DNA from 3 places in the Peribacillus sp. NPDC096447 genome. Region 2 is predicted to be linked to each of the others. Evidence: riboswitches for the same ligand, from Rfam matches in the RefSeq annotation. Region 2 holds a riboswitch; each other region holds the start of a gene.

Region 1 (2,270 bases), on a different contig from region 2:
TCCAGCGAATACGACAACTAAACAGTTCAGGCTGACGACAGGAAAAATGATGCTTGCGATCCCGGTGTTCAATGCAAAGAAATAACATCCATAGCCTATCATGCTTAAAAAACCTACTAAGGAACCGATTTTGACTTCCTTTAGCTTGATTTTTTCTTTTTTAAAGGCCAGAGCCGAAAGAAGATAAAGCATTCCGCCTCCATACATTGATACTAAGATATCAAGGGAGTTTAAATGAAGACGTGTTGATGTCGTCATTAGAATTCCGAGCACACCAAATGATAAGATGGAGAATAATGTGTGCATGATCCAAGGGACATATTGATGGTTACCTTTGGCGTTAGGTGTATACTGGATAACTAATGTAGCGAGAAACATGCAGACTATTCCACTCCACTGCAAGGAAGAAATATGTTCGTGAAAAATTAAAGCTGCACAGAGTATGGGGAATATTGCATTCGCTGCGATTAATGGTGATGTCAAGCTTGCCGGCCCTTTTTCAAAGGCGCTTGCCATCTGGATGTTACCATTAGCGTTCAGTACACCAATTGCTGCACCAAGCATGATGGACAGCCAGTTCAGCTGCAAACCATCCATAAATAATCCATAAACAATGGACAAAATAAAAGCTGAAAAATAAAAGAAAAATTGGATATGGATCTTGGAATAGCCTTTTCCGCTGCTCCATTTGAAAATGCTGTTATTGATTCCGAAACATAAGCTGGTGATGAGTGCTGCAAAAATCCACATGTGTATATTCTCTTCTTTCTGATAGGTTGAACTGCTTTTTCCATTTTAAACTGAATATATAAAGGAATCAAACCCAATTTAAGAGAGTTGCATTGACAGATTGACTATTTTTTTTTATATTTACTAAGACAATTTTAAAATATTTCCCGATAAACGGGAGAGGTTCATAGCATCACCCTCTTAAAAAAACTATGGCTTTGATATTTTTCGCGAATCAACCATATCTTTGAGGAGATATGGTTTTTGTTATATAGAGGCCCATTTTATGAATCTCCCTGAAACGTGGGATTAGGAGGACTTTTAATGTCTGGAAGAAAAGAAGAAGAATTAAAAAAAGATATCACACTGCTTGGGAATCAAGGAACAAAATATACATTCGACTATGCGCCTGAAATTCTTGAGTCATTCGATAACAAGCATCCGAACCGGGATTATTTCGTGAAATTCAATTGCCCGGAATTCACTAGCTTATGTCCGATAACGGGCCAGCCGGACTTTGCTACCATTTACATCAGCTATATTCCCAGTGTGAAAATGGTGGAAAGCAAGTCTTTGAAACTTTATTTATTCAGCTTCCGCAATCACGGTGATTTCCATGAAGACTGCATGAACATCATCATGAATGATTTAATCGAATTGATGGATCCTAAATATATTGAAGTCTGGGGCAAGTTTACACCTAGGGGAGGAATTTCCATCGACCCTTACACGAATTATGGGAAACCAGGTACGAAGTATGAGGAAATGGCGAATTACCGCTTGATGAACCATGACTTATACCCGGAAACTGTGGATAATCGCTAAACGGTGTGGTCACATAAAAGTGGCTTGATTTGTGACCAAAGCCGTGATCAAATTGTTTTAAAAATAAACTATATGTGACCACAGCATTTATACGTAAAGTCAGGGGTGTCTTTGTTATAAAGGCATCTTTTTTGATTTTATTATTGGATGACACGAGCAACGTTACGATGAAACCCATATATATCGTGACTTTTCCCTTCAGCACTTCCTTGACAGGGAAGGGGTCGGGTTCGAATCATTTCAAAGACTTAATTGAAGGCAAATAAAATTGCACAAAAAGGGAGCTTGGTGCCATTTCGGTGCCGAAGCAACTTTAAGTAGATTTTGCGGGCAAAGTTATTAATTTGGTTAGCGGCCTCCTCTTGCATATTTGGTAATAAATGCGAATAGATGTCAAAAGTCGTTTTAATATTACTATGCCCTAGACGTTCAGAAATTACTTTCGCAGATTTACATAGTGCAAGGAGCATTGTAAATGATACATCAGTACTATTCTATTCCTGGCTAAAAGCGGTATTTAATCAAGTTAAATCTTTCTTTATAAAAACTTCTTTAACAGAAGCAATAAAGACACCACTTCAAGACTTTTTTACCAATGGGATTTGATAGCTAACCAGTCCAAATGACTTATTTTTTCGAGTGTTTATGGTGTTTTTTGTATGGTTTAGTCTAGATAAGTTACAATATACTTATCTATTAAAATGCAGGCTTAAGTT
Region 2 (2,270 bases):
TTTGAGCCGTTTAATCGTGAATTTTCACTTTTACTCGTGAATCACACATGATCTTGCACGTTTTACTCGTGAGTTACTCCGTTCACGAAAAAAAAGGACCTAATTTGGTCCTTTTTTGTCTATTCCTTTATGCTTGCGATAATTGGCGCAGGAGAGCTTCATACATTCCCCTTGAACATGCGGGCCATATTTTTCACGAAAGGCCTCGAGGCAATAGCATTTATCTTCTTCTTTTTTTGTTCCATCCATGTAGTCCATCCCTCCTGGCATTTAACTGGAGACTACACGTTTCTCCAGTTCTACGTTGATTCGTCCCAAAAGTACGGCACCTATTGACTGAATGATGGTTTTCACGATGATTTGGCCGATAACCGCAGCGGGTACAGCTTCCCACGGTAATATATTGGCACCCATTGGACTTAGACCAATCACGACAAATATCACCGAATCGAAAAATCCTCCAACGATCCCGCTGTAAAACACCCTCCAACTCATCGGAAGTTTTAAACGGGTATAAATTTCCGTATCCGCTGTTTCTGCGACCATGAACGATAAGGCGGAAGCAAATACAATCAATAACGTATCCCCTAATAAAAATGATACACATGCAGATAAAATAAGTGCAGTGACGATACATATATAGGTCTTTGCGCGGCCGAATTTATTCTGGACCAGATCTCGGAAGATGAAGGTTCCCCCGATGAGCAATGTCCCCATCGGGATGATGAACATGCCAAAATGTAATGGCGCAAAAGCTGCTGTAACCACATTCGCCGTGATGATGGATACCAAATACAATAAAATTCTTAACATTTCTTAATTCTCCTTATACAGAAAAAACAGCACCCTAAGAAAGAGCACTGTTCTCCTTAGTTTTTTTGAGAGGGTAGCTAGAACCTCTTCCGCCCGGGCGGATTATCATTTTCCTTATTTATCGTAGCTTGAAAGCGATTGGAAATCAAGAAGTTTCCATACTGCCCTTTTATGTCACGGAGAATCCGGTCTTAGCAATGCATTTCAAATCTTCTTCAATGCAATGACTTTGCCGATTTCTGTCGCAAAAAACTGCTTGACCGGCTGTATATGAAAGACGACAATCAATGATAGAGTTAGGTTACGTTCTTGATATCTTATTTGGCGAGGAGGAAAAAGAATTATGAAAAAAACTACGTTTGTCTATCCTATTTATATCGCAACCACACCAGAGAAGCTTTGGGAAGCCCTGACGAGTGGTGAAGTCACGAAGAAATATCACTTCGGATGCCAAGTCCAGTCTGACTGGCAAGAAGGTTCAAGCGTCAAATATATGCTGGTAGATGGGCGGATTACTGATCATGGGAATGTACTTAAGTGTGATCCGTTCCACCTGCTCTCGTATACATGGAACATGGCAGGAGACGAAACACCTCGCGAGCAGCCTACACGGGTCACTTTTGAATTACAGAAAATGGATGATTCGACTGTAAAGTTAATGCTTAGGCATGAGGAGCTTTTGGAGACAGACTTTGTATATGATGACAATACCTTTGAAGGCCTGAATAATGGTTGGCCAGCCATTCTGAGTAACCTGAAGAGCTTGCTTGAAACTGGATGGACCCTGCCGCCAATATCAGTAGATTGGGATAGTGGAAAACAATAAAAAACAAATCGAAAGAGAGTTGATTTAGTATGGATACCCAAATAATTACGAAATTTAAGATAATCAAGCCAGCTAATGAAGTGTTTGAAGCCATAGTGAATCCTGAAAAAATCGGGAATTTCTGGTTCTCATCGAGTTCTGAAAGATGGGAACAAGGCAGGACACTTACATTGAGATACAACGAATACGATGCTGAAGTGGTTATTAATGTAATGGAAGTCGAGGAAAATAGGAAAATCGTGTTTGCGTGGGGCGGAAATGATGAAGAAACGATTGTTACCATTACACTAAAAGAGTTGGATAATACGAGTACAATTATTGAAGTGAACGAATCAGGATTGAGTGAAGACGACCCTGAAATAATAAACAAAATGATCGGACAAAAGGAAGGTTGGGTTTATACTTTAACCTGTTTAAAGGGTTATTTGGAAAATGGCGTTAATACTTTGAGAGCATCATTAGTTTTTTAATTATTAAAGGGTGCTGGTTCAGATGTATTAGGCATCCGTTAATCAAGCTCCTTCCTAGATGTCGATTGTCTAAATCAACTAATTTTTAAATGACTTTCCGTATGGTTTGACACGAAATTCAATCGGAAATCACTTTTAGATACATGCCCTTTGAAGCTTTT
Region 3 (2,270 bases), on a different contig from region 2:
CATTTCAACAGATAGCAGTCCATAGGGAATCAGCGATAGGAAGAAAAAGTATATAAGGTTGCCAAGCGCCGTCGCTAATAAAAAATCCTTGAACGTGACAGTGCTGACTCCAGCTGCCAAGTTAATTAAGCTTGTTGGGATAAGCGGGAAAATCCTGCCTGTAAAAACGTACATGAAGCCATGCTCCACAACGGTTTCTTGCCATTTTTGGCCAATTTTCTTTAAGAGAAGCTCCTGAAACCAGTTTCTTGCTGCATAAAAAATGAATCCTGAGGCAACAACACTTGTAAACCAACTCCATAGATAGCCATATATGAATCCGAATATCGTGACATTGATAGTCAGGAGCAAAATTAAGGGGATGATTGTAAAAGAATTTTGTACAAACATCAATACGAATGTCACAATAAATGTAAGCAGAAGGTTTTCCTTCAATATACCAATAACAGAATCCAGGTCACTTTTCCAAACCAAAGTGAACAGCTCTGCATTAGAGTATATAAATATTGCGATTACAAGTAGACCGATTATGGTCAGGACTTTTTTCAAAGGGCCACCACCATTCTTACTAATAGTTTATCATTTTCGAGTTCATTGGTGAAAAAAAAGAGCTGCCGCATCATGCAGACAGCTCTTTTCCATTATAGTGGCTTAACGGAGCGAAGATTCCTTTTAAATCCATTTTTCAAACTGAATTCTTTTGTTCATTCCATAAATGATTGGCGCTCCAATCAGGAGGACGACGAACTCACCGACAGCTGTAGTCATCCAGCTTAGCCAGAATGGCAAGCCAAAGGCAAGGTTCAGTTCAATTGCAATTAAAAACATTGTGAACGTGAAAAAGATAATCGTGGCGATCATCCGTCCTTTAATGCCTTTTATGAAACGAGAAACATAAATGACAAGCAATAAGGCGAGCAGGGATTGCCCCACCCCAAAAATCAAATCATATGGCACCATCGGCGAAAAGAGCAGATTCGATATGAAGACCCCGCCAACGATACCGTAGATATACTTTTTATTGAATACAATCAGATGATTCAACATTTCCGGTACACGGAATTGGAACATCTCAAAAGCTATTGGTTTAAACACCAATGAGACCGCCACATACAAGGCAGCCAATAACCCGTTTATCACGAGTGTACGAACATTCATTTTACTCTCTCCCTAGTTTTTTATCGTGGGATGGTTACGAACCACGTGTAGGCGTTTACCCGATTATTAATGGTATCCCATGTAAGCTTGTTTCGTCAATTTGTAAAGAATGGTTTAAATTTATTAGTTTCCAAGCAGTAGAAGTAGCACAATAGGATTTTGATTTATTGCAATGAAGGATGATATTATTTCAATATGTACGTCAAAGGAGTGAATATAAAATGTCGATCGAGAGTGTCAAAAGCCATTTTAAACAATGGAATCGGGAAGGCGACGTAAAAGAGTTCGAAACATCGAGTGCCACGGTGATTGAGGCAGCGGAAACCATTGGTGTTATCCCAGCGCGGATTGCTAAGACTCTTTCCTTTAAAGGGGAAGGTGAACACGCGATTTTGGTAGTTGCCGCAGGGGACGCCAAAGTGGATAATAAGAAATTTCGTCAGTCATTCGGTTTCAAGGCACGAATGCTTTCGCCTGAAGAAGTGCTCGCACAGACTGGCCATGCAATCGGAGGCGTTTGCCCGTTTGGTCTGGCAAACGATTTAGCTGTTTTTCTTGATGTATCGATGAAGCGCTTCGATTCATTGTTCCCGGCTTGCGGCAGTGCGAACTCTGCAATAGAACTTACACTCGCTGAATTGTTTGAATATTCAGGTGCGAAGGATTGGGTAGATGTTTGTAAGGGTTGGGAAGAAAAGGAGAATGAGGAAACGGCGGTAGGCAATGCAGTTGATGGCATTTGATTAATGTATCAAAAAATTAGATTCACATGATTGGGATTGAGTCCACTGCAGTGGACTTTATTTGTAGGGGCCGCATGCATTTCTATGATTAAAGCGGAAAACGGGCAGAAAGTGTTCCTGAGCGGAGGTTGAAAGATGTTAAATGGAAGCGAAAGAAAAAGCAATAGCAGCTATCTTAGTCTTAAAACTCTTTATGAAGAAAATATAACGGTTAAGAGCATTGCCCAGGAGCTTGAGTTTTGCCATAAAAATGATCTGGCGCTGGATATTCAGAAAGCATTGGAAAAAAAGAATTTCGATATATTGGCAGTCCAAGATCAAGGGGAAATCATCGGGTATATCGAAAGGGAAGAACTAGGTGAAGGAAGC

What was found. A riboswitch is a leader RNA that binds a small molecule or an ion and turns the genes downstream of it on or off. The one in region 2 is predicted to bind preQ1.
Region 1: it holds a riboswitch for preQ1, as region 2 does, so the genes downstream of both, queF (preQ(1) synthase) here and ACIQZD_RS04555 (VUT family protein) in region 2, are expected to answer to the same signal.
Region 3: it holds a riboswitch for preQ1, as region 2 does, so the genes downstream of both, ACIQZD_RS19915 (QueT transporter family protein) here and ACIQZD_RS04555 (VUT family protein) in region 2, are expected to answer to the same signal.

What each region holds. Positions count from the first base shown of each region.
Region 1 is NZ_JBIWEV010000006.1:127,962-130,231, forward strand. Features, by position in the region: gene ACIQZD_RS20320 (EamA family transporter) at 1-750, opposite strand, end outside; PreQ1 riboswitch class I at 904-949, shown strand; gene queF (preQ(1) synthase) at 1,054-1,554, shown strand; partial or broken gene ACIQZD_RS20330 (hypothetical protein) at 1,803-2,027, opposite strand.
Region 2 is NZ_JBIWEV010000001.1:916,703-918,972, forward strand. Features, by position in the region: gene ACIQZD_RS04550 (hypothetical protein) at 100-249, opposite strand; gene ACIQZD_RS04555 (VUT family protein) at 271-813, opposite strand; PreQ1 riboswitch class I at 864-906, opposite strand; gene ACIQZD_RS04560 (SRPBCC family protein) at 1,157-1,639, shown strand; gene ACIQZD_RS04565 (SRPBCC family protein) at 1,669-2,109, shown strand; partial or broken gene ACIQZD_RS04570 (HD domain-containing protein) at 2,228-2,270, opposite strand, start outside.
Region 3 is NZ_JBIWEV010000006.1:52,175-54,444, forward strand. Features, by position in the region: gene ACIQZD_RS19910 (TVP38/TMEM64 family protein) at 1-549, opposite strand, end outside; gene ACIQZD_RS19915 (QueT transporter family protein) at 673-1,158, opposite strand; PreQ1 riboswitch class I at 1,165-1,209, opposite strand; gene ACIQZD_RS19920 (YbaK/EbsC family protein) at 1,380-1,901, shown strand; gene ACIQZD_RS19925 (hypothetical protein) at 2,037-2,270, shown strand, end outside.